Regions from separate parts of the Peribacillus sedimenti genome, predicted to be linked through region 2. Evidence: riboswitches for the same ligand, from Rfam matches in the RefSeq annotation. Region 2 holds a riboswitch; the other holds the start of a gene.
What was found. Region 2 has a riboswitch for FMN ahead of ribE (riboflavin synthase). Riboswitches for the same ligand answer to the same signal wherever they lie in the genome.
Positions count from the first base shown of each region.

Region 1: another riboswitch for FMN. It lies ahead of V1500_RS18260 (ECF transporter S component); the one in region 2 lies ahead of ribE (riboflavin synthase).

Region 1 is NZ_CP143547.1:3,712,357-3,720,753, reverse strand. It holds gene serA (phosphoglycerate dehydrogenase) at 1-372, opposite strand, end outside; FMN riboswitch at 875-1,008, shown strand; gene V1500_RS18260 (ECF transporter S component) at 1,494-2,075, shown strand; gene V1500_RS18255 (ferredoxin) at 2,206-2,454, opposite strand; gene V1500_RS18250 (helix-turn-helix domain-containing protein) at 2,803-3,879, shown strand; gene V1500_RS18245 (RecQ family ATP-dependent DNA helicase) at 3,869-5,398, shown strand; gene V1500_RS18240 (lysostaphin resistance A-like protein) at 5,388-5,969, shown strand; gene V1500_RS18235 (LysM peptidoglycan-binding domain-containing protein) at 5,997-6,638, shown strand; gene V1500_RS18230 (YpbF family protein) at 6,746-7,204, shown strand; gene V1500_RS18225 (CBS domain-containing protein) at 7,289-7,921, shown strand; gene V1500_RS18220 (hypothetical protein) at 7,972-8,349, shown strand.
Region 2 is NZ_CP143547.1:817,639-826,035, reverse strand. It holds gene ribE (6,7-dimethyl-8-ribityllumazine synthase) at 1-101, opposite strand, end outside; gene ribB (3,4-dihydroxy-2-butanone-4-phosphate synthase) at 114-1,283, opposite strand; gene ribE (riboflavin synthase) at 1,301-1,939, opposite strand; FMN riboswitch at 2,257-2,392, opposite strand; gene megL (methionine gamma-lyase) at 3,244-4,443, opposite strand; gene V1500_RS04115 (DEAD/DEAH box helicase) at 4,694-5,830, opposite strand; gene putP (sodium/proline symporter PutP) at 6,044-7,516, opposite strand; gene V1500_RS04105 (molybdopterin oxidoreductase family protein) at 7,933-8,397, shown strand, end outside.

The DNA.
Region 1 (8,397 bases), 2.2 Mb from region 2:
GCCTTGTTTAATGGAAAAATAGGCTTGAGGAATATGACGCATCAAAGAAGCCATCATCGCAAAGGTATGCTCTGCGGTGGAAATTGTATTTCCGTCAGGTGCATTCACGACCACTACACCTCTCCTTGTCGCAGCCTGTACATCGATATTATCCACACCGACACCGGCACGGGCTACTATTTTAAGGTTTGGCATTTTTGACATGAGATCCTCAGTTACCTTTGTGGCACTTCTTACGAGGATTGCATCTACATCTTTTAAATCCATTTCTGCTTCTTCAACAGTTTTTTGAAGCAATTCAATATTAGGAGCATCGAGAAGGGGACCTAATCCTTCTGGTTTGATGGCATCCGCTACTAATATACGAAACATCATTCACACCTGCCTTAGAATATACATAAATTTCAGTTAATTGTACATAAGAAGCAGAGCAACTGTCAATTTCACATTAAGGGATGAAAGCGGTTTAACAAGAGCTTTTTCTGGCTGCATTTCGTCGAAAGTTCTGATTTATCAATAACTTTCAAGGGGGGGAGAAAAAAACCGAATATTTTTTCTTGTCTGTTTTGGATTGTTAAGAATTGATGTCGAAAAAACACAGCATGAAGGAAATCCGCTTGAATTCAGGTCTGCCAATACTGTACCCAGATGGATGAGCAATCATCCGTATTGTAATGTCATAAAGAAGTTGTTCATCGTTGAAAGGAATGACAAGGGTGAGGTCAGCCAGAATTGCCGGACCCCTAAATACACGTGGGGTCAGTCAGCGTTGCCACACGATTTGGCGTTCTTAGTATTTTAATTAGTTGAGCAATTTTTTACAAAAGACTGCTAAAATCTGATATAATAAAAATGTAGTACAATAATTTAATAGATCTATCTTCGGGGCGGGGCGAGATTCCCCACCGGCGGTGATGAGGTATTAACTTCTAAGCCCGCGAGCCTTACGGGGCAGGATTTGGTGAGATTCCAAAGCCGACAGTATAGTCTGGATGGGAGAAGATGGAGGTTCCAGAAGCGTGCATTCTTTTTTTGCAAGCAGGCGCTGTAAATGAACTGCTAATGGATTGAAATGTAAAAAATTTGCGGTATTACTTGAACATCAGTCGCACTTGCATTGAGTGATATTTGATTGGAGAGCGATATCCTGGCAATCAGCCTGGATGGGATAAGACTAGTATCAGCGAACCCTAGTATTTACTGGCGAAAACGCCCGTTGGTTTTTCAGATGGTTTGCCGGTCTATAGAGCAAATTTTTTGGATTTTCAGAAGAAGCAGTGTAACAGTGTCTAAACTAAGAATGTGACGCGTTTATTTGAACATGCCGCGATTTCCCCCGAATTCTTTTAGATTTCGGGGTTTTTTTATTGCTGAGGTTATGCCTATGGATATCGGACAGTATATTGCTTGACCGATATAGGGATAGCTATATGTTCGAAACTGGAATATATCCTCTTTTTCACGGTAGATCAGAAAAAGAAGGAGCGAACATAATGAAGAACAACCGTATTAAGAAGTTAGTCATTTTGGCGATGCTTGGAAGCATTTCTTATGTGCTGATGCTTTTGAACTTTCCATTCCCAGGTTTTCCGGTTTTTTTGAAAATTGATTTTAGTGAAGTGCCAGTATTGATTGCTGCACTGATATTTGGTCCGGGGGCAGCAATTATCACAGAGTTGATTAAGAACCTTTTAGATTTTTTCATGACCGGAAGCCCTACTGGTGTTCCAGTAGGACATATTGCCAACTTTGTGGCAGGCATTGTTTTCGTGCTGCCCGTATACTTTGTGTATAAAAAAATGCGTTCAAAGAAAGGCATGACCATTGCCTTGGCAGCAGGAACTATGACCATGGCCATCCTCATGAGTCTCTTGAATTATTTCGTTTTCCTTCCCGCTTATACCATTTTCATGGGTGCAGAGGGAATGACGGGTTCGGAAACTATTAAAATGGTAACTATGGCAATCCTGCCGTTTAATGTAATAAAAGGAATTGTAATAACTGTCGTGTTTATGCTGATGTTCGTGCAGCTGCAGCCGTGGTTAAAAAAACAATCACATTATAATAATGCATAAATATGAATGATGAATTTTCAAGTTGATGAACTATGCAAATGAAAGTGCCGGAGTCCCTTTAACGGATTCCGGTTTTTTGCTGTACAAAAAAAAACCATCTTCCCAAGGAAGATGGTTTTAACCCAATTATTTATTCGAATTTCATTGGGTCGCCATCAAATGGTTCGTCAGCAACCTTAATTGAGTCTGTCGGACACCCTTCGAATGCATCCATCATGTCATCTAATAACACATCAGGAATTTCAACGATTCCCTCATTATCATCAAGTGTTACGTATGCAATGCCTTCATCATCATAATCATAGATATCCGGTGCAGCTGCGCCGCAAGCACCACAAGCGATGCAAGTGTCTTTATCAACGATTGTATATTTTGCCATGATCTGATCCCCTCCCAATACAACGATTTACTCCCACTAGCAACATGGAATTTCTCGTACATGTTCCTATTGTAAAGCTCATGTATAAACTTTTCAATAAAAATGTAATGAGAATCCTTATCGAAACAAGGGATTGGCAACAATAAAAATGTGACAATACAGACAAAAAAGGGTTAATAAATATACACTTCTCGATAATTTCCCTTGATTTTTTCAGCAATCTGCTACAATGTAGGTATGCAGCAAAAGTTATTGCTGGAGGCTCGAACTTAGACCAGCTTTGCCACGCCGTGCAACGGATTCGCAAAATTATCAGTACCATTATTATAGATCCAGGGTTGTGATCGAATGCTTAACCGATTTTTCGACGCTTTAGTTCTTCATTGTATGAAACAGCTGAATGGAGAGCGTTCCATATATGCAATTTACCATTTATTAAAGGGGAAAAAATCGTCCCAAACGATCCAGGATTCTCACTTGTTCAATATGACCGATCTTTTTGGGTCTTATTTAACGTTGAATAGGGAGACTCTGGAACAGAGTGTGTTGCATCTACAACAAGCATCATTGATAGAACCGGTAACAAAAGAAAACCAATATATCCTGACCTCGGCTGGAGAGGTGGAAATGTACAGATTCTTTTCAGAGCATCCCTACCCCATACATCTTCAAGGATGGAACTATATCAATGCAGCTCCCGTTTTTTGGGGCAGGCTGAATTTAATGATCCAGTCTCTATCTAATATTATTAACAGGGAAAATCGGTTTTATCCTATTGAGAGGAATGGCTTGGTACAGGATTGGGTACGCAGATATCTAATTGCTTATAAGGGCTCTAGAACAGAACTTTCTGGGTTGTTTTTTTCCGAGCTGGCCGAACTGCTGGATAATTTGGATCCAAGACAGTCTTCTATATTTGTCAGGCGGTTGAGTGGATATAATCGGGCTGGAAAAACTTACGAACAGATTGCCAAGGAATTTATGCTCGATATATTATATGTTCGTTATTTGTTTCAGGATACTATCCATTTTATTCTGAGCGAGTCTTCCGCGAATAGTCGACGATATCCCTATCTATGTTCCCTGGCTTCAAATTTAGATACATCTGGCGGATCCTTAACTGTTTCAGCAAAAGCGACAATGGAATTTTTGAAGCAAGGAATGAATCTGGAACAAATAGCAAAAATGCGAAACTTAAAGGTCAGTACAATTGAAGACCATCTGGTAGAAATAGTGCTGGCAGACAAGGAATTTCCAATCGATGATTATGTGTCAGAAAGCATATCTCTTGAAATAGAACAGACATCTAAAATGTTAAATACAAAAAAGTTGAAGGCAATAAAGGAAGAGCTATCTGGATATAATGTAAGCTTCTTCCAAATCCGGCTAGTGCTTGCAAAGGCTGGTGATTCGAATGAATCTTGAGGAAGCACTGTATAAATACTTTGGATATACGTCATTTCGCCCCGGGCAACGGGAGATTATCGAATCTGTTCTTAAAGGAAGCCATACTCTGGGAATGCTGCCCACGGGCACAGGTAAATCCCTTTGTTATCAACTGCCCTCCTATTTGATGTCAAAGCCTGCCCTCATTGTCTCACCGCTTCTGTCCCTTATGCAAGACCAGGCAGAACACCTTAAGGTAATGGGGGAAAAAAGTGTCCTGGCCTTAAATTCCTTTTTAAGCATTGCTGAGAGAAGGAGGGGCTTGGAGGAACTCCATAAATATCGGTTTATTTTTGTTTCTCCAGAAATGCTGTCCATAGACCATGTACTCGCTGCCATACAGAGACTGGATATTGGGTTATTTGTTATAGATGAAGCACACTGTATATCACAATGGGGGTATGACTTCCGTCCTGATTACTTGCGTTTGGGAGAGGTGCGAAAGAAACTTAACTGCCCATTGACCCTGGCTCTGACCGCTACGGCGAGCGAGGAGGTCCGTTTAGATATCATTTCCAAACTTGGTCTTGAACATGTCGAGCAGGTTATATCCTCTGTTGATCGTGCAAATATTGCTCTCAGTATTGAAATATGCCAGAGTCATCAAGAGAAACAGGATAGGCTGCTGGAAATGGCCCGGGAGTTGGATGGTTCCGGAATCATTTATTTCTCGAGCAAGAAGGCAGCAGAATCGGCAGCTGCTTTTTTACAGGAAAGCGGAATCCCAAATGTCGAGTTCTATCATGGAGGCATGGAATCTGAACAAAGGATGCTGATACAGCAGCAGTTTATTATTGGGCAGGTTCGCATTATTTGTGCAACCAGTGCATTCGGAATGGGTATCAATAAACAAGATGTGAGATTTGTCATTCATTTCCACCTTCCTTCCAGTATGGAATCCTACTTGCAGGAAATAGGGAGAGCCGGGAGGGATGGCAAACAAAGTATTGCTGTCCTGTTGTATTGTGCAGGGGATGAAGGATTGCCAGCTCTTTTGATGGAACAGGAGCTGCCGACCGATGTTCAAATCGAATCTGTTCTCGCGTATCTTGCCTTAAATAAAGTTGATTTGGACAGGATTCCAAAGAATGTACATGAGATTATTTACGGTCAATATTCGCTGTCTGAAACTCAATGGAGATTCATGAATTTTTTTATTTCGTCCAATCGTACAAATCTCAGTATGGCAGAAATAATAGAGGCCATGAAACATTATGTAAAAGAGAGGATTGCTTATAAAAACAAACAGCTTCAAGGTTTTTTAAAATGGCTTACTGCAAATTCCTGCAGAAGAGAAGGGGTTTTGCTTCACTTTGGAGAGAAAGAAGCAATAACAAGACCAAAGTTCTGCTGCGACCGGTGTGGTCTGGGAGAGGGATTATTTTCATCAATATCTGAACTGGCTGACCGTACACCCATAAAACTAACTTACGAGGGCTGGAGACAGGACCTAGAAAATATACTTGTAAAAAAGAGAGAACAAAAACATGAAGAATAAACAGGCAGTAATAATCAAACAATTAACGGATCGCGAATTGATGTTTAGCTTAGTGTCAACACAGTTTTTGGTTATAGCGGCAGCCAGTGTTTTAGGTTTCTTTTTATTTGATGGGATATCTTCTTTTACTGATTTATTTCAGTTCAATAAGGATATATTTCTAGTTGGCGGCACTGCCGGTGTCCTGGTAGTGCTGCTGGACGTATTCTTCATGAAGGTACTGCCGCCCTCTGTGCAGGATGATGGAGGAATCAATGAAAGAATCTTTACAAGTCTCACATATCCAATGATTTTTGTGATTGCGTTGCTTGTGGCTATAAGTGAAGAAGTTCTTTTTCGAGGGGTAATCCAAACTCACATTGGGCTATTATGGGCCAGTCTTATTTTTGCAATGGTTCATTACAGATATTTATTCAATTGGTTTTTGTTTTTTAATGTAATGCTGCTAAGTTTCCTTATAGGAATGATATATGAATGGACTCACAATTTGCTGGTCACAATTTTTATGCATTTCGTAATTGATTTTGTGTTGGGAGTTATTGTAAAGAAAAAAGGGGAAAGAAAGTTATAATTAAATTGATAGAAAGAGGTTTACTGCATGGATTTTGAGAAGATTAATCAGGCGGGCCAGGAAGAGGACCGACAGCTAAGGGGGGAATTGCCAAGCCGAAGTGAAAACCGCCGCAACAAAAAGAAAAAGAGAGCATCTAAATTCAAATTTCCATTGCTTAAGCTGCTATCCGCTTTTTTTATTCTATTGCCATTGACCATCTATGCTCTGTATTCCCATTCTCAGGGGAAGCGTTTATTAGAGCAAGATAAACAAGATAACCCATATGAACTAGTAGAAGTGGAGACCGAATCAGGTATTCCTGCCATGGCATCAGTATCCGGAATACTTGAGGAAGAAAATACCAAGGAAGATACAGCTGAATCGGAAGCTGGGTCTATATCTGATATTTCGGAAGAAAACGCCGGGGCACAAGGTGGCAGAGCGGAGGAAAACAAGGAAAAACAAGATGCTGATGACAATACATCCATTTCCCCGCAGACCGAAGATATGGATATCAATGATTATAATCTTATTTATCACACTGTCCAGCCCAAGGAAACAATCTTTAGGATTTCAATGAAATATTATAATTCACAAAAAGGCATTCCGCTCATCAGAAAGTGGAACAACCTTGAAGGCAATGAAATAGAAGCGGGGCAGCGTTTAATCATTCCAATTCCAAAATGAAAATGGACCCTTTCCTGGTGCAGCCTGGAGGGGTTTTTTTTATTTAAGGCATAAAATATGATTCTCAAACATATATATGGGTGAGTATGAGACAAGGGAGGAGTTTTATGGAACCTGCAATAATCCTGTTAGATGAACATACAGATCAGGCAACCAGGCAAATGCTACAAAACGTGGTGGTTAGGAAACGTAAATTCGAAACTTTAAAAAAGAAGCATATCCTGTCTATTGTGGCTGCTATGACACTATCCTGCATGCTGCTTGTATATTTATATTTCTACATTGCGGTCCCTTATTCATACTCTTTTTTTGCCATGTTTAGTGTCTTTGTTAACAATTCGATGCATTTTTTATTTCTTCTTATTACAGTGGGAGTATATAGCTACATGATTTTACTTAAGAAACAAAGGGACAAAGCCGAGAAGGAGTTTCATGGGCTGCGATGCGAAATCATAGATCGCAGCAAGGATTTATGGAAGCAAAAGGAAGAGTGGAAGAACCGGCATAAGGTATTTGAAATGATGAAGAAAAATTATGATATTAACTTATATCATGAAAACAAATAAAAAATTGGGGTAGCGAGGCGAAAAAGAAGGGGAACGGTCTGGAAATGTCGAATTATCTCTAAAATGAATTTTGGAGTGATGAATATGTTTGTGAAAAGTATTATGATTCCCAAATACAGCTGTTTTACTGTACAAAAGGAAGACAGCCTGGCAACGGCTTTATCTAAGCTCGAAAAGCATCAGGTAGATGGGCTGCCTGTATTGGATGGCGAAAAGTATGCAGGCGTTGTTACCAGATATGGGATATACAAACATTTTTTCGATACAGCAGCTGACAGGGATGAATATCTTCAATCAACCAGAGCTTCGGATATTGCGACCCATCAAGACGACGTTTTAGTAGGCGACGAAATATTCGAAAAAACACTAATCAATTTAAAAGACTTTCCAATCCTTGCGGTTGTGGACGATGACGGAAAATTCCTTGGAATAGTTTCAAGAAGCGATGTTGTCGAGACATTCCAGAGCGCCTTTGGCGTTAACAGGCCAGGTGTAAGGATTGCGTTTACTTCGGTGGAAACAGAGGGAAGGATTGCCCGTCTTTCTGAAATCGCCCACCACTATCATGAACATATTATTTCGCTAGTGACTTTTGATGAGACTGATAAACTGGTACGCAGGATCGTAATGAAGGTTGAAAAGAAGCCGAATCTCGATAAATTTCTGAAGAAGCTGGAAAATGCCGGTTTCAGAATTCTAAGTTTGACCGAGGATTAATAAGAATGTACATACAATCCCTCTCATACAATTTATGGGAGGGATTTTGCATGGTCAAAAAAATTGTCCAGCTCATGCTGGGCGGAACAGCGGGCTACCTATACATAGAATGGATGCCTGTATCACCCTCGCTCAGTCTATATGGATTCGTAGTAAGTTTAATTTTGGACCCAGTCCATTTTTTCGCCGCAGCAGTAGCCTTTGTAATAGCCTTCATAAATCTGGCAAGCTTAATTAAGGACGGCATAAAAAAAATTTCTGCAGGATTATATACGAAACGGAAGGATATCATCGAGGTTGGTATATGCTGCTTGGTACTGATCATTTTCTTTTTTTTGTGGAAACTTGGTGATCTGAATACTCTGTTGCTTTTCTGTTTTTCGATAATATATGGTATTATTTCAGTAGATTTACGGCAGCGTCCTTAAAATATAAGAAGGCAGACGGCGCTCGCCCAGCCGCCACAGCAGCAGGGC
Region 2 (8,397 bases):
CCACTGAGGAGCTTGTTTGTGATGAATTCATTGAACCTTCCAACTACGATCCCAACGCGTAAACCCGTACCTATTAAATTTCCTTCAAAAATTTTTCCCATGTTGTTTTCCTCCTAAAATAAATGTCCCGTCTTTGAATGTTTTGTTTCAGAAGCTTCCTTTTCAAATGGAATTTGAATAGGGACAGTTTCTATAATCTCCAACCCGTAGCCGGTAAGCCCGGAAATTTTTTTGGGGTTATTAGTTAATAACCGCATATTTCTGACGCCAAGATCTCTTAGTATTTGTGCTCCCAAACCATAATCGCGAAGTTCCGCCGGAAATTCAGGCTTCTCGTAGGAATTGTCCACGCCCTGCCCTTCTTTATCAGCCTTCAATTTATTCAGGAGACTGTGCCCCCGTTTCTGCTGCCGCATATAGACAAGGACACCCTTACCCTCCTGCTCGATCTGGGAGAGTGCTGCGTGCAGCTGCGGACCGCACTCACAATGATACGAACCAAACACATCTCCAGTAAGGCATTCTGAATGGACCCGGACGAGCACAGGCTCATCGTAGCTCCAATTGCCTTTTACTAACGCAAGGTGTTCACGGCTGTCAAGCGGATTGGAGTAAGCTACCAAATTAAATTCACCGAAAGGAGTGGGAAATGCAGTTTCGACTTCCCTCTTTACCAATGTCTCATGCTTATGTTGGAAACGAATCAATTCGGCAATTGTGATAAGTTTTAGATCGTGCTTTTTGGCAATTTCTATTAAATCCGGTACCCGGGCCATAGAGCCATCTTCTTTCATGATTTCACATATTACGCCGGCAGGGGCTGCACCGCTCAGGATTGCAAGGTCTACAGAGGCTTCTGTGTGCCCAGCCCTCCTAAGAACGCCTCCTTCTTTTGCGACGATTGGAAAGATATGGCCAGGCCTTCTGAAATCGGAAGGCACAGATTTATCATTTAATAATTCCAGGATCGTAGTCGACCGTTCGAATGCACTGATGCCCGTAGTTGTATTTCTATGATCGATACTTACCGTAAAAGCCGTACTATGATTATCAGTATTATTGTCGACCATAGGGTGCAAATCTAATTTGGAAGCAAGCTCTTCAGTAATGGTGGTACAGATCAAGCCCCGCCCATGGGTCGCCATAAAATTGATTGCTTCCGGTGTTGCCTTTTCGGCAAGGACAACAAAATCACCTTCATTTTCCCTGTCTTCATCATCCACGACAATGACAGCCCTGCCAGCTTTTAAATCCTCTAATGCCTCTTCAATAGTGTTAAACATGTCTCCACCCGCCTTTTTTAAAATCCATTCTCAGTCAGGAAATCCAGGGTTATCTTGCTGTTTTGAGTTTTCCCTTGCGCTTGATGGATAATATACTTTCCTATCATGTCATTTTCGATATTTACAATATCCCCAGCATTTTTTCGGCCAAGAACTGTGTCCTGATGGGTCAAAGGAATAAGTGAAACTGTAACAGTGCCGCCTTCAATACGAAATATTGTGAGGCTCGTCCCATCTATAGCAATGGAACCTTTTGGTATACAGTATTTAATAAGATCCTCATCCAGTTGTATGCTGTAATATACAGCATTGTCCTTCCGCTCTTTCTTGACGATGGTTCCTGTACCATCGATATGACCTGAAACAAAATGGCCGCCAAACCTTCCAGATGGACTCATGGCGCGCTCCAGATTCACTGGAGAACCTGATTTCAACATCTTAAGCGAGGTATCCTTAACCGTTTCAGGCATAACATCCACAGTAAAAGCATGGTTTGTAAAATGCGTCACGGTCAAACATACTCCGTTAACCGAAATACTGTCGCCCAAATGGACATCTTCCACGATTTTTTCACTGTTGATTGTAAGCTGCATGCTTTGCCCGCTGCTGCTGATAGAAGAAACAGTCCCAATATCCTCAATGATTCCTGTAAACATATTTTCACCTTACTTCTTTTTACGTTGGAATATGAATTAATAAATTTATAGTTCCCGTTTGTCCATTGATGTATCATTGAAACCGTTATTACATATAATTGAAAGCGGACTACCAGCCTCCTCTTAGAGAAAACACTCTGGCATAGATGTTTAAATAGCCCAAGGAAAATTCCATTATCAGGATGTGTTTTCTTCCAATGTATACTAAAAACCCGCTGGACAATGGTCCTGGCGGGTTGTGTTTACGGGAGAATATGGTCTTAAAAATATATCCAAATAAGCCTATACAAATATAGGCTCTTTATATATATGTTCCATATGTCCTTCTCCCATCCAGGCTGTACTGTCGGCTTTGGAATTTCACCAAATCCTGCCGTTTTATCGGCTCGCGGGCTGCGAAGCTTTGCACTCCTTACCGCCGGCTGGGACTTTCACCCGACCCCGAAGGACAAATATACAGTTATCTCACAAACAAGCCAATCTCATACAAATCAAACCGGCAAAATAAGTCCGATTGTTTGGATTTTATCACTTCCAAGTAATTATATCAAAGTAAAAATATAAGGTGTGAATTTTTAGCTCACTACATTCAGAGAACTTTTACTTTTAACTAAACCCGTTGTTATTTCTCACCCTTTATCTAAACTAGGTGGAAAATAAAAGATGTTATATTACGAATATGGCGGGTATCAGGATAGAGTCCCATTCAAAATATATCAGATTTAAGGAGGGCTCGCCTTGATTACAGCTGCTGATGTCGTTATATTTCTCTTCTCCTTTTTTCTGATATTCCCATTAGTAACAGTCATCCATTTGATTGGACATGTTTTTTTCGTTTCCCTCTTCGGAGGTGGCCGAAGGAGCGTCGTTATTGGCTGTGGAAGCACAATCATTTCTTTTCGGAAAGTCGAAATAAGAAAATATTACTTTTGGAACGGCTCCTGTGAGTTTACTTCTTTAAAATATGACAATCGGTTTACCAATATTTTCATTTATCTGGGAGGTGCCCTATTTAACCTTGCCAGTATGTTAGCTGTATATTTACTTCAACAAAACGGTATTCTGCAAACATCTTTATTTTGGTCCCAATTTCACTATTTTTCCTTTTATGTGCTGTTCTTTTCATTATTTCCGATGCATTTCTCAGATGGGAGCCCAAGTGACGGGAAAGCTGCCATACTGGCATTCAAGCGTTCCCACGACGGAAAATATACAGGTGATATTCACATAAAGTGATCTTCAAAAAAATAGCCTGTTAAAGCTGAAATTAAGTAATGTGAACCAGGATCACATTTCTTTATTTATTAAACTTTTTTCACCGTTAATTTCGAAATGGCCTGATCAAGGTCTGCCCAAATATCTTGCCATGATTCTAACCCAATGGAGAGCCGTACAAGCTGGTTCGTAATTCCCATTTTCCATCGGGCTGGTTCCGGAACGACGGAGTGGGTCATTGTTGCTGGATGCTGGATCAATGTTTCAGCATCCCCGAGGCTTACGGCTATTTTTATTAACTTCAGTTCGTTTAAAAACCTTTGGATATCTTCTTTGCTGCCCTTAATTTCGAATGAAATCAGCCCTCCGCCCTGCTTTAGCTGCTTTTCGGTTATATGGTAATCCGGATGCGCAATATCGCCCGGATAGTATATGGCCTCAATCATCGGATGTTGTTTTAACTCCTGAAAAATCTTTGCTGCATTTTCAGAATGGCGGTCCATGCGGACATGCAATGTTTTAAGGCCTCTCAATAAAAGCCACGCATCAAAAGGAGAAATAGTTCCGCCAATATCCTTCTGGGTAGTCATGGCCATGCTGGATATAAATTCTTTTTTGCCAACTACCAGACCGGCAATCACATCGCCATGGCCGCAAATATATTTCGTGGCACTATGCAGCACAATATCACAGCCAAGTTCTAATGGTCTCTGTAAATACGGTGTGGCAAAAGTATTATCTACTACAACAGGTATGTTATTTTCCTTCGCAACTCTGGCCACTAAAGCAAGATCGATCATTTTCATGGTAGGGTTGATCGGAGTTTCCACATAGATACAGGCTGTCTCAGGACGGATCATCTCCCGGATCTGCTGTTCATTACTCATTTCACAGAAATCGTGGGAAATTTTATATTTCTCTCTCAACATCTGCAGAAAGCCAAACGTGCAGCCATATAATCCAGGCGAGCATAGGATGTGATCATTTGCTTTTGTCAATGATATCAATACAGCGGAAACAGCAGCCATCCCTGAACTAAATGCTAGGCCGGCTTCCCCTCCTTCGAGGTGCGCAATTCGTTCTTCAAGAGCTCGGACAGTCGGATTTCCGAGACGGGAATAGATATAGCCATCCTCTTTCCCGGCAAATCGATTTTCTCCCTGTTCCGCTGTTTCGAATGTAAATGTTGAAGTCTGAAAGATTGGAGTGGCCAAACTGCCCAGATGATGCTTTGAATCATATCCCTCATGAATGACAGCAGTTTCCATGTGTTCATACCTTTTATCCATGATTCCCCTCCTGGCATTTTTCTATTTCTATTATAATACGCAGGAAACCCAAAAAGTGTAAGCGTTTTCAATGTTTCCTTAATGGATACAAATATGAAATAGGAAGGAAAGGAATTCTTCCTGGCTTTTTAGTTTCTGTATGGCAGATTTTATTAGTTATCCTGGTATTCTTAAAAATGTTCACTAACTTATTGCGGAACCCGGCATTTTTTACTCATATACAAAGAAGAGGACCTAAGAAAGGTCCCCATTATCGTTCATCCACTATTTCACCTTTGTAAAACTCTTTCCGTTTCACTTCAAGGTCAAGGTCTCGCGCAAGTCGCTTTAAATCCTTTTCTTCTCTTTGGTTGACAATAGATATAACGGTGCCAGAAGCGCCTGCCCTTCCAGTCCGGCCTGATCTATGGACATATTGCTCTGAGTTGATAGGCAGATCAATATGTACTACTGCCGTCAATCCTTTTATATCCAGTCCTCTGGCCGCTACATCAGTCGCAAGCAGGATGGGATATTGGCCCGAACGCAAATTCTTTATAGCCTTTTCACGCTGTACTTTATCTGACTCACCATGCAATACTCCAAATTCAGTACCTTTATATTGAAGTTTTTCGCTTAGTATTGTTAATTCCGCAATATCATTGACAAAACCCAGCGCTTTTATTTCCGGAAGTCTGATAATTTTTTCAAGAACCTTGATTTTATCCCTTTTCTCACAAACAAAATAAATATGGTCGACCTTATCATTCACATTTTCTTTTCTATCTATTCTGATTAGCTCGGGCTCTGACACAATCTCCTGCACAGCCTGCTCTGTATGGGGTGGAAGTGTCGCCGAAAACATGACAACCTGTCTATCCTTCTTTGTACTCTTCACAATGCTGCGGACCGTGTTCATGTGCTCCGGAACCATGAGCTGATCGCCTTCATCCAGTACAATAATCTTAACCTCATGCATCTTCAGCTTTTTCATATTAATTAATTCATTAATTCTTCCAGGGGTGCCTGCCACTATTTGGGGACGCTTTTTCAACTTTTCAAGCTGCCTGTTGACGTTTGCCCCGCCAATAAAGGCTGCTGCAGTAATTCCGCTTCCTGCGGCCCAGACGCGAACCTCTTCCGCAATTTGCATAACCAGTTCACGTGAGGATGCCAGGATAACGGCCTGAACGGATTTTTGATCTGGATTGATTTTTTCAAGGAGGGGCAGTAAATATGCCAATGTTTTCCCCGTACCTGTCGGTGACTCAGCAATTATATCCCTGCCTTCTAAAATAGCCGGGATTGCATTCAGCTGAATAGGAGTGGGATTCTCAAATCCGGACTTTTCCCAGGATGATTTAATAAACGGTTTCAATTCAGATAATATTTGTGGTGTATCAGCCATAATGTCTCCTTTAAATAACTTCGGTTTTCTTTTCTAGCAATCCCTTTATTCTATCATGTTACCATAGAGGCACATACCTTAAGAAAAAATAAATCAAATATTTGATTCCGAATATATCCTTATATGCATGATTACTTTTCTAGCATATCCATAAAAATTAAACAAAACCCTCCACAAAAAAAATCATCCCCTGGCAAAACGGGGATGATTTTTTTAAGGTAAACGCTCGACCGCTTCCTTAAATTCAGCCTCGATAGAAGGCACCGGTTTTGCGGTAACCAGGCTGACAATGATAATAGCGATCACTCCGGCGATGAAACCGGGAATAATTTCGTATACTTTATCGAGCTTTTCTACCTGCTCCCATACAATGACGGTTACTGCCCCAAAGACCATTCCTGCTAAAGCTCCCCACTTGTTCATACGTATCCAAAAGAGGCTCAGCAATATGACAGGTCCGAACGCGGCTCCGAAACCGGCCCAGGCATATCCCACTAGATCGAGTATGGTTTTATTAGGATGCAGGGCAAGCAGGAGTGCAATCATGGACACAGCGAGTACAGCGAAACGTCCAACAAGCACTAATTCCCTGTCGGAAGCAGAGCGTCTGATAAATGCCTTATAAAAATCCTCTGTTAATGAACTGGATGTCACCAGAAGCTGTGAGGCGATTGTGCTCATAACGGCAGCAAGGATTGCAGCCAGAAGGAATCCTGTTATTAAGGATGGAAACAGTTTCTCAGCAAGCACAATAAATACGGTTTCATGTTGCCCTTCCGCCAATGCCGGCCCGTTGATATTAAACCACGCAATCCCGAAAAGTCCTGTGATCATGGCACCTACGATTGAAAAAATCATCCATCCCATTCCGATCCGCCTTGCGCTCTTCATTTCTTTAACCGAAGAGATAGCCATAAAACGCACGATGATATGGGGCTGTCCGAAATATCCAAGACCCCAGGCAAGCAAGGAGATAATCCCAATGATGGTGGCCTCTCCATTAAATGCCTTTAATAGATCGGGATTGATCGAGGAAATCTCATCTAAAGTCCGGTCGAGACCCCCTATATCCATGACAGTTACTGCCGGTACCGTGATCAGAGCGATAAACATGATGGTGCCCTGGACAAAATCAGTCCAGCTGACAGCCAGGAATCCGCCAAATAATGTATAAAGAATGACTACACTTGCTGTAATCCAGATGCCCGTTGAATAATTCATATTAAAAGCTGTTTCGAATAACTGGCCGCCTGAGACCATTCCCGAAGAAGTATAAAAAGTGAAGAAAACAAGGATGACAAGTGCAGATGAAATGCGCAATATTCGTGAACCATCCTTGAAGCGATTCTCCAAGAAATCCGGGATCGTAATTGAATCATTGGCCACTTCCGTGTAAGTCCTTAGTCTTGGCGCTACATAAAGCCAGTTCAGATAAGCCCCTGCTGTTAATCCGACAACAATCCAGCCGCTGCTTAACCCAGTAAGATACATAGCTCCAGGCAAGCCCATCAAGAGCCAGCCGCTCATGTCAGAGGCCCCGGCACTCAAGGCTGTTACAGCCGGCCCCAGATCCCTGCCTCCCAGCATATAATCGGAAAGGTTCGCCGTACGGCGGTACGCCACGTACCCAATTGCCAGCATACCAATCATATAAATGGCAATAGATATAAAAACACCTTGTTCCATATAGTGCCCCCTCGATATTCAAAAAAATTTTCGTTAAAAAAATTATGCTTCTGTCTACATTAGCAAAAAAAACGACATAAGTTAACTTTTTTAATATGTCATGCTATTGCAGTTTCATCTCCAATAGGCATTGGAGGAACTGAATGCCTTTATATCTTAATGCCAAAGCAATGCTTACGAAATAATTCGAAACGCTTATGAAACTGCCACTACCCAATCATATTGTAATTCTCTTTATTATAATGGTTTACAGATACGGTACGGATTATTGCGCCAGTTATGGAAAATGCATTTGGAAGAACTCATGTATTGATAGTTTCCTTCAATTATTCTATTATTTAATGTAACTTTTATAAAATTCATGTAAATTACAGCTAACAGACGAGCTGTATCCATATAACAAGGAGCCAAAAAAGATGAAATCATATATCGATCAGCCAGATGGCATTTTTCAATCTGTTTGTTCGTTGGATTGTCCAGACCAGTGCGGCCTTCTCTTGCATAAAAAGGATGGAAAAATCATCAAGGTAGAGGGCGATCCCTCCCATCCGGTCACAAAAGGTAATATTTGTAATAAAGTCAGGAATATGACTGCACGAATAAATGATCCGAAAAGGCTGAAATATCCGCTAAAACGTGTTGGACCTAAAGGAAGCGGTTCTTTTGAGAGAATCAGCTGGAAAGAAGCGATCGATACAATCACTGCTAATTGGAACGAATTGATTGAACAGCACGGTCCGGAAAGTATATTGCCGTACAGTTTTTATGGCAATATGGGCAATCTGAGTGCTGAAGGAATGGACCGCCGTTTCTTTTACCGGCTAGGTGCAAGCCAGCTTGAGCGCACGATCTGCAATGCCGCAGGAACCACGGGTTATAAA